One region of the Methylorubrum sp. POS3 genome, then DNA from elsewhere that is predicted to be linked to it. Evidence: riboswitches for the same ligand, from Rfam matches in the RefSeq annotation. Region 1 holds a riboswitch; the other holds the start of a gene.
What was found. A riboswitch is a leader RNA that binds a small molecule or an ion and turns the genes downstream of it on or off. The one in region 1 is predicted to bind cobalamin.
Positions count from the first base shown of each region.

Region 1 (5,556 bases):
GCGCGGCCGATCGGCTTGGTGAGGTGATCGTGCGCACCGAGCCGCATCGCCTCGATCGTGTTGGCCGGGCTGGCATAGGCGGTCAGCACGGTGACCGGCGGCGGATCGGGCAGCGCGCGGATCTGCGCCAGCGTGGCGATCCCGTCGAGATCGCCCGGCATGCGCAGGTCGAGGAAGATCGCGGCGATGCCCCGATCCGCGAGCCGCGCCACCGCCTCGCGGCCGGAGCGGGCCGGCACGGGGGTGTGACCGAGATCGGAGACGGTCTCGGCAAGCCCCTCGCGGAGGGCGTCGTCGTCATCGACGATCAGGACGGTTGCCATGGCAGATCCAGGAGGAACGTGGTCGCGCGCTCCGATTCAAGGAGCCGGGCTTCGCCGCGATGCGCGAGGGCGACCTTGCTCACGATCGCGAGACCGAGGCCGGTCCCGTCCGAACGCCCCGTGACGAAGGGTTCGAAGATCTGCGGGCGGAGGGCCGGATCGACGCCGGGACCCTGATCCGACACGAGGAGATGCAGGCGGGCGGCCCCCTCACGGAGGATACGACGGCCGGTGAGCGTCACCACACTGCCGGGGGGACCGTGCCGGAGCGCGTTGAGAAGGAGGTTGTCGAGGCCCCGCTGGACCTGGGGGCGGTCGATATGCGGATGCTCCGCGCCGGGAAGGCCGTCGGTCTCGACCACGATGCGGAGGCCGCAGCCCCTCGCTTGATCCTCGTGGAGCTGCGCGGTCTCGGACAGCAGGCGGCGCAGGTCGGTCGGCTCGCGCAACAGCGTGCGGGGTTGGGTGAGATGGAGCAGATCGCGCACCAGGGCATCGACTCGCCCGATCTGGCCGAGGATCGCGCGCAGGGCGATTTCCGCTCGCTGCGGATCGCCGGTCGCCAGGGCATTCTCGGCCTTCAGCCGCATGGCGGCGATGGGGTTGCGGATCTCGTGGGCGATGTCGGCGCTCAGGCGCCCGAGGACGGCGAAGCGCTCGGCGGCGACCGCCTGCTCGCGCGCCTCCCGCAGGCGCAGACCGGCGGCGTTGAGGGCATCGACCAAGCGGTCGAGTTCGCGCTCGCCGGTGCGCTCGAGATGCGCGAGATCGGCATCTTCGCGCCTCGGTGCCGCGAGGGCCGCCTCGAGCCGGGCGATACGGCGGGAATACCCGTAGAGGAAGCGCCCCAGGAAGGCGGCCGCGCCGATGACCGCGACGCTCAGGAAGCCGAGGGCGGCGAGGAAGCGGGTATAGGCGGGCCCGTCGTTGACGTGGGCGCGCGTCATCGTCCAGGCGGTCAGGCCCGCCTCGCGCCCGGGCAGCGGGCAGGCTTGAACGAGCAGGGCCTGGGTGCGGCTCAGCCGCTGATTCACGACCGAGCGGCCGAGATGCAGCGATTCGGCGTTGACGGCGGAGATCGCTCCGCGCTCCGCCTCCGGCAAATCGGTCTTGGGGCCCGAGCCCTCGTAGCTCGGAAAGGCGTAGGCGATCGAGCCCGCTGCGCTGCTCCAGATGCCGCCCTCGATTCCGGGCGAGGCGCCGAGCGCCCGGGACACGATCCCGACGAGATCCTCGCTTCCCGGAACCGCCTCCCCCTTGCGGATGAAGACCGTGTAGCGGTCGATGATCTCGCGGCAGGCCCGCCCGACGGCGATCTCGGCCTGGGAGATCTGAACCGCGGTCGATTGCGTGTAGAGGCCGAACAGGAGGTAGGCGGTCGCCGCCGCCGAAGCGAGCAGCGCGATCCAGAGGGCGACGAGCCGCGCCAGCAGGCTGTTGCGCATCCGCTCGAATCTGAAGTTGAACACGGGGCCGCCCCGACCGCGCGAATGCCAGCACCCGCGTCACATAGCGCTCCTTCGCGGCGCCGTCGCGGCCATCGCTTTCGTCGCCCGCCCGTGGGAGAGCGGAGCACGCGAGGTCCCCGAACGGCGTCGCCCCGTCGCCGCGGGGTGCCCGAAATTGCGAGAGAGCCGACCATGGCCATGAAGACCACCTATGTCGTCCAGTCGTTCGAAGTGAAACGGAAGCGATTGGTGCCCGGCACGAAGGAGGTCGTCGGCACCGAGAGCGGCGCCTTGAAAAAGGCGCAGGCGGTGGCCGGCCGTCTCCCCGGAGCGGCTGCGCTGCGGATCGTGGCCGACGACGAGACCGGCGAGCTGGAGAGCGTGGTGATTCTGGAGGCGTTCGGCGAGGTACCCGACGATTTCGCCGAAACCCTGCAGGGCGGTTAGGCCCGCGCGGCCCAAGGCCGAGTGAACAGGTGAGCCGATCGGGCCGCTGTGTCCGGTATGGTACAGTGGCCGTCTTCGTGGCGCCCCGGATCGACCGTGATTGACTCCGTGCGATTGCGTCCAATACCGATAGCGTGACGGTTCCCCTCGGGGATCAAAAGGGAACGCGGTGAGAGCTTCCGCTCGATGCCGCGGCTGCCCCCGCAACTGTAAGCGGCGAGCCTTCCGCCACCATGTCACTGGGCAGCCTCGCCCGGGAAGACGGTGAGAGGGCCGTGACCCGCGAGCCAGGAGACCTGCCGTCAGTCGTGGTCACACGCGAAACGCGTCGGGCGGGGTGTCCTGGCGTGTGTCGAGGCGCCACGAATCCCGTTGGGACGTGGGTGCCGAGGCCTCGTTCGCGGTGACGTGCCACTGCCGTTGCCCGAGGCCTTTCCACCGTGCCCCATCCCTCCCGATCCGCGCTCTGGGGAGCGCTGGCCCTGTCCTGCGCCCTGCCCATCCTCCCATGGGGCTCCGCCCTGGCCCAGCAGACCGCGCGGCCCTTCGCCGACGCTCCGGCGGGCGCCGCCGCCACGCTCGACGAAATCTCGGTCTCGGCCACCGGCGTGCCGACGCCGACCGCCCAGGTCGGGTCGAGCGTGACCGTGTTGACCGCGGCGCAACTGGAACAGCAGCAGCGCCGCACCGTTCCGGACGCACTACAGCAGGTGCCGGGCCTCAACGTCGTGCAGACCGGCGGCCCCGGCGGACAGACCTCGGTCTTCATCCGCGGCGCGAATCCCAATCACACCAAAGTGCTGATCGACGGCATCGACGCCACCGATCCCTCGAATCCGAACGGCTCGTTCGATTTCGGCCAACTCCTGACCGAGGACCTTTCGCGCATTGAAGTGCTGCGCGGCCCTCAGAGCGGTCTCTACGGTTCGGACGCCATCGGCGGCGTGATCTCCTTCACGACGCGACGCGGCGAAGGGCCGGCCCGCATCGTCGCCAAGGTCGAAGGCGGCTCGTTCGGCACCTTCAACCAGTACGGCCGAATTGCGGGCGCGGAGAGCGGGTTCGACTACGCGGTCTCGGTCTCGCATCTGCGGGCCGCCGCGACCCCGGTGACGCCGCCCGACCTCGTGCGACCGGGCAAGCCGATCTACCCGAACTTCTACGATAACGAGACCGTCTCTGCGCGGTTCGGCTACCAGTTCACGGACACGGTCCGGGTGAACTCGATCACCCGGTTCATCCAGTCGAAGCTGCGGTTCAGCAACGACGATTACAGCCCGTTCCCCCAACTCGGCGTCGGAGAGTTTCGCAACCAAGCGGACGTCCAGCAGATCTTCACCCGCAACGAGGCCGAATGGACACCGTTGCCGGGGTTCCACAACGTGGTCGCCGTCAACTACTCGAATCTCTTCAACCGGCAATTCCAGAACATCTACAATCCCCTCGCCACGCCGGCCGACTCGAACGCGCTCGGAGAGCGACTGCGCACCGAGTATCGCGGCGACTACGCCCTCTCCCCCGGCAATCTCGTGCTGTTCGGAGCCCAGCGCGACGAGGAACGCCTCGTCACCGACAACCCGAACGGCGTCATCACGGCCCGCAACGGCAACACCGCCGGCTACGGCGAGGTGCAGGTGACGCCCTTCGACGGCGCGTTTCTCGTCGCCAATCTGCGCCACGACGCGAACGACGCGTTCGGCCCCGCCACGACCTATCGCGTGGCGCCGAGCTACATTCTTCCCGGCACCGCGACGCGGCTGAAGGGCAGCGTCGGTACCGGCTTCAAGGCGCCGACCCTGAACCAGCTCTTCGTCACCGTCCCGGCCTTCGGGCAGGTGGGCAATCCCAACCTGCGGCCCGAGGAGAGCTTCGGCTACGATGCCGGCTTCGAGCAGCCCTTCGGCGCGCGCATCCTCGCGGGGGCGACCTACTTCGCCAACGATTTCCGCAACCTGATCCAGGGGACGTTCGATCCGGTCAATTTCACCTTCACCAACGTCAATATCGGCCGCGCCGAGACTTACGGGGCGGAGGCCTTCCTCGCGGTACAGTTGACCGACACGCTGTCGGGCCGGATCGACTACACCAACACGGTGTCGAAGGACGAGGTCGCGGGCCGGGAGTTGCTGCGCCGCCCCCGCCATAAGGGCAGCGCGACGGCGATCTGGACGCCGATGCCGGGCCTGACCGTGAGCGGCACGGTGATCGTGCTCGGATCCTTCGTCGATGGAGCCCGCGACGCCTCCTTCTCGCGAATCCGAAATCCCGGCTTCGCAATCGTCAATCTCGCGGCGAGCTACGAGGTGTCGGAGGCCGTCAGTGTGTTCGGGCGAATCGATAACCTGTTCGATCAGCGCTACGAGAACCCGACCGGCTTTCTCGGACCGGTGCTCGCGGTCTATGGCGGCGTGCGGCTGACCTCGTTCTGACTCTGACATCCCCGCACGCCATGCCGCTGCGAAGCGTCCTCGGAGCCCTCGCGCTCCTCATTCTACCGCCGCCGCAGGAGACGGCGGCGGCGCCCGCGCGCGTCGTGTCGATGAATCTCTGCGCGGACGAACTGGTCCTGCGGCTGGCCGACCGCGACCAGATCGCGGCTGTGACCCATCTCGCCGGTGATCCGCGCGGTTCGACGGTGGCGGCCTCCGCTGCCGGGCTGCCGGTGATGCGGGGTCTTTCGGAGGAGATCGTCGCCCTCAGGCCCGATCTCGTCATCGCGGGCGCCTTCACCACCCGGACCACCGTCGGCATGCTCAAGCGCCTGGGCTTCCCGGTGCTCGAACTTCGCGTGCCGGCGGATCTCGACGGGGTCCGGGATCAGATCCGCCTCGTGGCGGCCGCTCTCGGGCGGGAGGCGCGCGGCTCCGCCCTGATCGCGGCGCTCGACGCCCGGCTCGCCGCGATCGAACCGGCCCCCCGGCCGTTGCGCACCTTGGTGATGCGGCCCAACGCCTTCACGGTCGCGCCCGGCAGCCTCGGGGACGCGCTGATCCGCGCCGCCGGTCTTACCAACGTCGCGGCCGAGATCGGCCGGGACGGATTCGGGCAGGTACCGCTCGAAGCCGCGGCCCTGTCGGGTGCCGATCTCGTCGTGGTGGACGAGGCTGAGCCGGGGGCACCCTCGCTCGCCGATACCGTCTCGCACCATCCGGTTTTTCGGGCCATCGCCCACGGCGGCCGCGTCGTGGCGATCCCGAACCGGCTCTGGACCTGCCCCGGACCCCAGATCGCCGAGGTCGTTGAGCGGCTCGCCGAGGCCGCCCGGCGATGACCGTATCCGCGACGACACCACCATCCCGTCGCGCGGTCCCGCATCGGTGGCACCTCGTGATGTTGCT
Region 1 is NZ_JAPRBT010000001.1:1,394,354-1,399,909, reverse strand. It holds gene OWC43_RS06630 (sigma-54-dependent transcriptional regulator) at 1-323, opposite strand, end outside; gene OWC43_RS06625 (sensor histidine kinase) at 308-1,792, opposite strand; gene OWC43_RS06620 (hypothetical protein) at 1,964-2,218, shown strand; cobalamin riboswitch at 2,340-2,537, shown strand; gene OWC43_RS06615 (TonB-dependent receptor plug domain-containing protein) at 2,659-4,647, shown strand; gene OWC43_RS06610 (ABC transporter substrate-binding protein) at 4,668-5,489, shown strand; gene OWC43_RS06605 (FecCD family ABC transporter permease) at 5,549-5,556, shown strand, end outside.

Region 2 (5,556 bases), 1.3 Mb from region 1:
TCTCCTCGTGGCCGACGAGACCGGCCTGCCGGCCCTGGCGCGCCGGCTCGAGGAGTTGCCGGCTATGAGCCGGGCGGTGGCGCTGATCGAGACCCACGACGGCGAGCCCTTCGTGGCGCTGGCGCATCCCGTCGGGGCCGAGATCGTCTGGGTGCGCCGCGGCGAAGGACACGGGGCGGCGATCGTCGCCGCCCTGCGCGGCCTGACCTTTCCGCCGGGCTATTGCTACGCCTGGATCGCCGCGGAATCCGCCGTCGCCAAGAGCCTGCGCACCGTGCTGATCGACGAGCGTGGCGCCGACCGTCGCTATGTGCGCGCTCACGGCTATTGGCGCCAAGGCGCCGCCGCTATCCACGACGACTTCGACATCTAATTTTATCGGCTCCAAATAAAGCCGAGCCCAAATGACTAAGAGCGTCTAACAGAACGGGCACGGATCGGCTGGGCGTGCGTTGGCTGGGGTGGCTCGTCGGCTTCTGCCCGACGATCTCTGGCTTGAGATGGCCCCGCTTCTGCCACCGCCCCGGCCACGTCCGAAGGGCGGACGGCGCCCGATTGAGAACCGGGCGGCGCTGACCGGGATCCTGTTCGTGCTGCGCTCAGGTCTGCCCTGGGAGATGCTGCCCGCCGAGATGAGCTACGGATCCATGCTTGGCTCAATCGCTTCCGCCGCCTGCCGATCCGCTACGAGCGCCGCGCCGACAGCGACGAGGCCTCCACTAGTCTCGCGGCAAGCCTCATCACCCTCAACCAGATCAGGCGGTTCTATTAGACGCTCTTACTTCCGAGGGCGCGCATCTGGAGCAGGCAAGCGCGCTTCATCTGCCGATGCTCGGCCGACTCGCGCGAATGGTCTTCGGGGCACTGAAGCATTGCCTCGGCCAGATGCTTGGCCGGAACGCGGCAGATCGGAGGCGAGATGCCGCCAGCCAGCATGGACTGCCGCATGGCGTCAGCCATCTGCCACGAGGTGCGGGCGCCGAAGGCCGTCGGACGGCGTGTGAAAAGATCGGTGAGCCGATAGCCGAGCGGCGCGATCAGGGTCTCGTCGATCATGCGCTGAGCCCTCCGGCGAGCGGAAAGAGCGCTGAGGCGGTGTCTTGGACTGTGCCGACTTTCGCGCCGGCTCCGACCTCAGTTTACTCTTTTCTGTCCGAACAGTCGGAGGTGCTAAGTAGCCATTTCCCTAGGGGAAATTGGCTGGGGCGCCAGGATTCGAACCTAGCATAACCTCAGCAGAACGCATCAGCTAAGTTATTGCAATTGCAGGCGCCTTAGCTTCGTGTGCACACGCAGTGGATACGATCCTGCGCTCACTGCCAAGGGCACCCTCTCGCCATCCACAGGCGGCTGCAAGGCATCGCCCTCTTGCTCACTCAGGTCGCTCTGAAGCATGTTGAAAGTCGACAAGGCGCCACAAGCTGACGTTCGTCCCCACGCCGCAGCAGGTCCGGTCGTCAACGGTGAGCGGACCTGCTGCGGCGGACGACGATGCTCGCTCGGCAATCGCTAGAAGCGGCCGGCGAGCGTCAGGCGCACGGCGGTGGGCTCGACTGGGTGGAAGTGCCGGTCGGCGACACCCTCCGCCAGCTCGCCGGGCAGGCGAGACTGGTAGAAGTAGGTGATCTGGTCGGCCCGGGCATTCGTCAGGTTCAGGATGTCCAGCGACAGGCTCATCCCGTTCTCGAAATTGTAGCCGACGCGGCCGTTCAGCAGGGCGGTGGGCCGCGAGCGCAGCGTGTTGTCCTCGACCAGCGGGCGCGGGCCGAAGTAGCGGAAGCGCAGGGAGCCGAACCAGCCCAGCCCCTCGCCGAAGGTCACGCCGGCCGACGCGATGGTGGTCGGCGCGTCCGGCACGCGGCTGCCGGACGGGTCACGGTCGGCGAACCGGGCGTTGGTGACGGTGAGGTCGCCCTCCAAATGCAGCCAGGGGGTGAGCGCGTAGCGGTTCGTCCACTCGATGCCGAGGCGCCGGGTCGGCCGGCTCGGCTCGGTGGTGCCGGTATCGCCCTGGAACAGGTTCTCGGAGGCGAAGTCGAGCCGGAACAGCGCGACCGCAGTCTCCAGCCTGGCAATCGAGCGGTTGCGTATGCCGACCTCGTAGCCGGTCGAGGGCACCAGGAAGGGCGAGCGGGCGACGTTGAAGAGCGGGCTCGCCGGATCGACCGTGGCCGTCACGCCGCGCACGTCGTTCGAGTGGAAGCCGCCGCCGTAGTTCAGGTAGAGTTCCGTCTCGGCCCAGGGCCCGAGCACGAGGCCGAGCTTCGGGTTGACGATGCCGTCGCGGGCGCGCCCTGAATTGGCCGGCGTGTCGGAGCGGACGTCGGCGTAGTAGGCGTCGGCGCGAAAGCCGACGCTGGTGCGCAGCCAGTCGGTCCAGCGCAGGCGGTTCTCGTAGTAGAAGGCCGCGCTCGCCTCCACGACCCGGTCGTCGAGCACCGTGGAGCGGAACTGGCGGTTCTGGGTGTTGAAGAGCCCGACGCGCATGGAATCGGTGCGGGTCTGCACCCCGATCTCGTTCTCCATCGGCAACCCGGCGAGGTCACCCTGGAAGACGTGGGCAACCTCGCCGCCACCGAGCACCCGGTCGTCGAGCTGGCGGAACTGGTCGCCGTTGACGGGGTCGTTCAGGAAGTAGGTGAAGTCGTTGAACAGGTTCATCCGGTAGCGGATGACGTAGGCATTCGCGCGCGTGATGCCGGTCTCGTCCGTCTGGCTCCAGCGACCCGAGAGCGAGAAGCGGCCGGTATCGCCGCCATCCGTCGGGTTGAGGCTGCCGTAGCGGCCGATGATCCTGTCCGCGACCGCGCGCTCCGGGATCTGGTTGGTGGCGTTCCACCTCGCCCAGTAGGCCATGCCGGTGACCGAGAACCCGTCGGTGGCGGTGCCCTGGCTGTAGCGGATGACGCCGTTGAGCTTCCTCAAGCGATCGGGCACATCCCAGGGCCCGTCATAGGTCTGCGCCTCGCCGGCCACCAGAAGGTTGCCGGCGCCGAGCGGCGCGGTGGCGATGGAGAGCGCGCGCTTGTAGCCGAAGGAGCCGATCGAGGTGAGCGCGACGTTCTGCGCGACCGTGTCGAGGTAGTCGATCCGCACCGAGCCGGCAGAGGCGAAGTCGCCGTCGCGCACGAAGTACGGCCCCTTGTGGAACTCCACCGCGCCGACGAGTTCGGGGATCAGGAAGTTGAGGTCGGCGTAGCCCTGGCCGTGGGCGTGGGTGCGCATGTTGACCGGCATGCCGTCCACGAACAGGGCGATGTCGGTGCCGTGGTCGAGGTTGAAGCCGCGCAGGAAGAACTGGTTGGCCTTGCCCTCGCCGGAGTGCTGCGTGACGATGAGGCCCGGCACCTCCTCCAGCACCTCGCCGGGCCGGGTGATCGGACGGCTGTTGAGCTGCGCGCCCGAGATAATCCCGCCACTTGCTGCATCGACCGGACGGAGCGCGCCGCCGATGCCTGACACCCCACCGACGTAGCCGGCGCTGGCCGAGGCCGGACCGGCAGCAGCGGCAGTCGGCACGGCCACGGCGCTCACCGAGATCTCCGATAGCGTGACCTCGTCCGCGCGAGCGGCCTGCGCGCCGGCACAGGTCGGGGCGATACAGAGGGCGGCGGCCAGGGCGCTCGCCGCGAGGCCGCGCGGGACTGGCGGAGGCTGATGGTCGGACATCGGGGCCTCGGGGCAACGGCAGTGGCACGTCACCGCGAACGAGGCCGATGAGGGCACGCCGCAAACCGCGCGCCATCACCAACACCTGCCGACACACCCCGTCCGGCACGCTCCGCGTGTGACCACGATGGACGGCAGGTCTCCTGGCTCGCGGGTCGCTGCCCTCTCACCGTCTTCCCGGGCGAGGCGGCCCAGTGACATGGTGGCGGAGGTCTCACCGCTTACAGTTGCGGGGGCAGCCGCGGCATCGAGGCAGACCTTCGGCCCGCAAACCCTCACCGCGTTCCCGTTTAATCCCCGAGGGGAACCGTCGCGGATACGGTTAGCATGCCGACCTAATCCGACGTCAACGGACCGGCTCGGTATATCCGCCGCCTGTGCCCGGGACGCGACACTGGTCGGCCGTGGCGGCGATCCTACGACGCGATGACCTCGACTGCGTCCCGCGGCAGCACGCGCCACCAAGCATCCGGTGCATGGAAGGCGTCGTATGCAAACCTGAGCACGGTCTCGGGCTGCCGGTGAGAGGGGTCGAGGACACCGCGCTGCTCGTTGCGGGTCCAGAGCACCTCCCAGGGTACGTCGAACACCTTCCACTCCACGGCGAGCCCGTACCGACCGACGACCTCAAGCTCACCCTCGAACACGGCACGAGTCAGGTGAGTGTCGGCCATCACGACGCTGAAGCCCTGGGCTAGGGCGGCGTCGAGAGCGGCTACCTTCACGGCATGAAGGAGCCGGCGGGCGTGCGTGTCCCACCCCTGGCGGCGAACCTCCCAGTAAACCTGTCGATCCGGCGGCCAGAGGGCTTGCCGGAGGTCGTCGAGGGTCAGGTGGACCCATCCATCCAGCGGGTCGAACCGACGTGCGTAGGTCGTCTTGCCCGCCCCGGGGCAGCCGATCAGCCCGACCACGCGCTGACGGCGAGGATCAGGCATGGTCGGGGACAGCCTCGTCCTCGTCGGCCTTAGGATCGGTCTCGACGACCTCACCCCGGAGGTACCGGGCTTGTACCTCGGCCACGCGGCGTGCCGCTTGAGCGTGACGGCTCGACACTGGGCTGTCCGGGCGATGCTCGCCACCCCGCTTAACCGCGAGCAGATCTGGATCGCCCCAACGGTCAAGCAGGACTTGAAAGGCTTCGTACCGGGCAGCGTCGAAGGCGATCCGCTGGCCCATCATGTCCTTGTAGGGGTGGGCTGGGTGCAGGCCGACGCACGGCACCCAGCCCGCCGGGATCGGCGTCGTCGCGGCGTGCGTGCGCCCGCTCCGCAGGAGTTTCGGCAGGACGTGGGTGTGCGGGCCCTCGGGGCTCGTGCCGCCCGGTCCCGGGATCGGGGCGTAGACTTCGACCCGACCGATCCGAGCGAGAAACACACGATGCGGGCTCATGGCGACGAGTTGCCGACCGATGGGGTTCGCGTGATCGAACAGGGGTTGTCCGACACCTAACCGGAGGCAGGCGATGGCCTCTGGGTCGCTCGTGCGCACGCAGGCGTCGACCGCGAGCAGGTCGAGTCCGAGGTCAAACAAGATGGCATCCCGGTCCTGTTCGCGAGCGGCATCTCGGTCCGGGCCGAGTTCGATCACCACGCCGCGCTGGCTCATGGCGCAGGCGCCTTCCGGTAGGCACAGGGCGACGGCGTGGTTCCAGCCGGACGCGACCGAGGTCTCGTAGGCCACCGGGCGCAGGTCAGGACGGGCGGTCAGGGCGATGGCGCCGCGCTCGGTCGCCATGCCCAGGCGCTCGTCCGGTAGCCCCATCACCGCCTCGTCCGGGTCGCGCATGAACTCAGCGATGGCTCCGAAGCTGCCAAGGCTCCAGGCGGTGCCGGGGTCGGCCAGGGCTTCGCGCAGCAGGTCCGTGACTGCCTCAGCGTTTGACGA
Region 2 is NZ_JAPRBT010000001.1:2,702,401-2,707,956, forward strand. It holds gene OWC43_RS12615 (siderophore-interacting protein) at 1-373, shown strand, start outside; partial or broken gene OWC43_RS12620 (transposase) at 462-644, shown strand; gene OWC43_RS12625 (hypothetical protein) at 769-1,056, opposite strand; gene OWC43_RS12630 (TonB-dependent receptor) at 1,510-3,669, opposite strand; cobalamin riboswitch at 3,785-3,996, opposite strand; gene OWC43_RS12635 (AAA family ATPase) at 4,086-4,607, opposite strand; gene OWC43_RS12640 (DUF6925 family protein) at 4,600-5,556, opposite strand, start outside; gene OWC43_RS12645 (ABC transporter ATP-binding protein) at 5,543-5,556, opposite strand, start outside.
Region 2: another riboswitch for cobalamin. It lies ahead of OWC43_RS12630 (TonB-dependent receptor); the one in region 1 lies ahead of OWC43_RS06615 (TonB-dependent receptor plug domain-containing protein).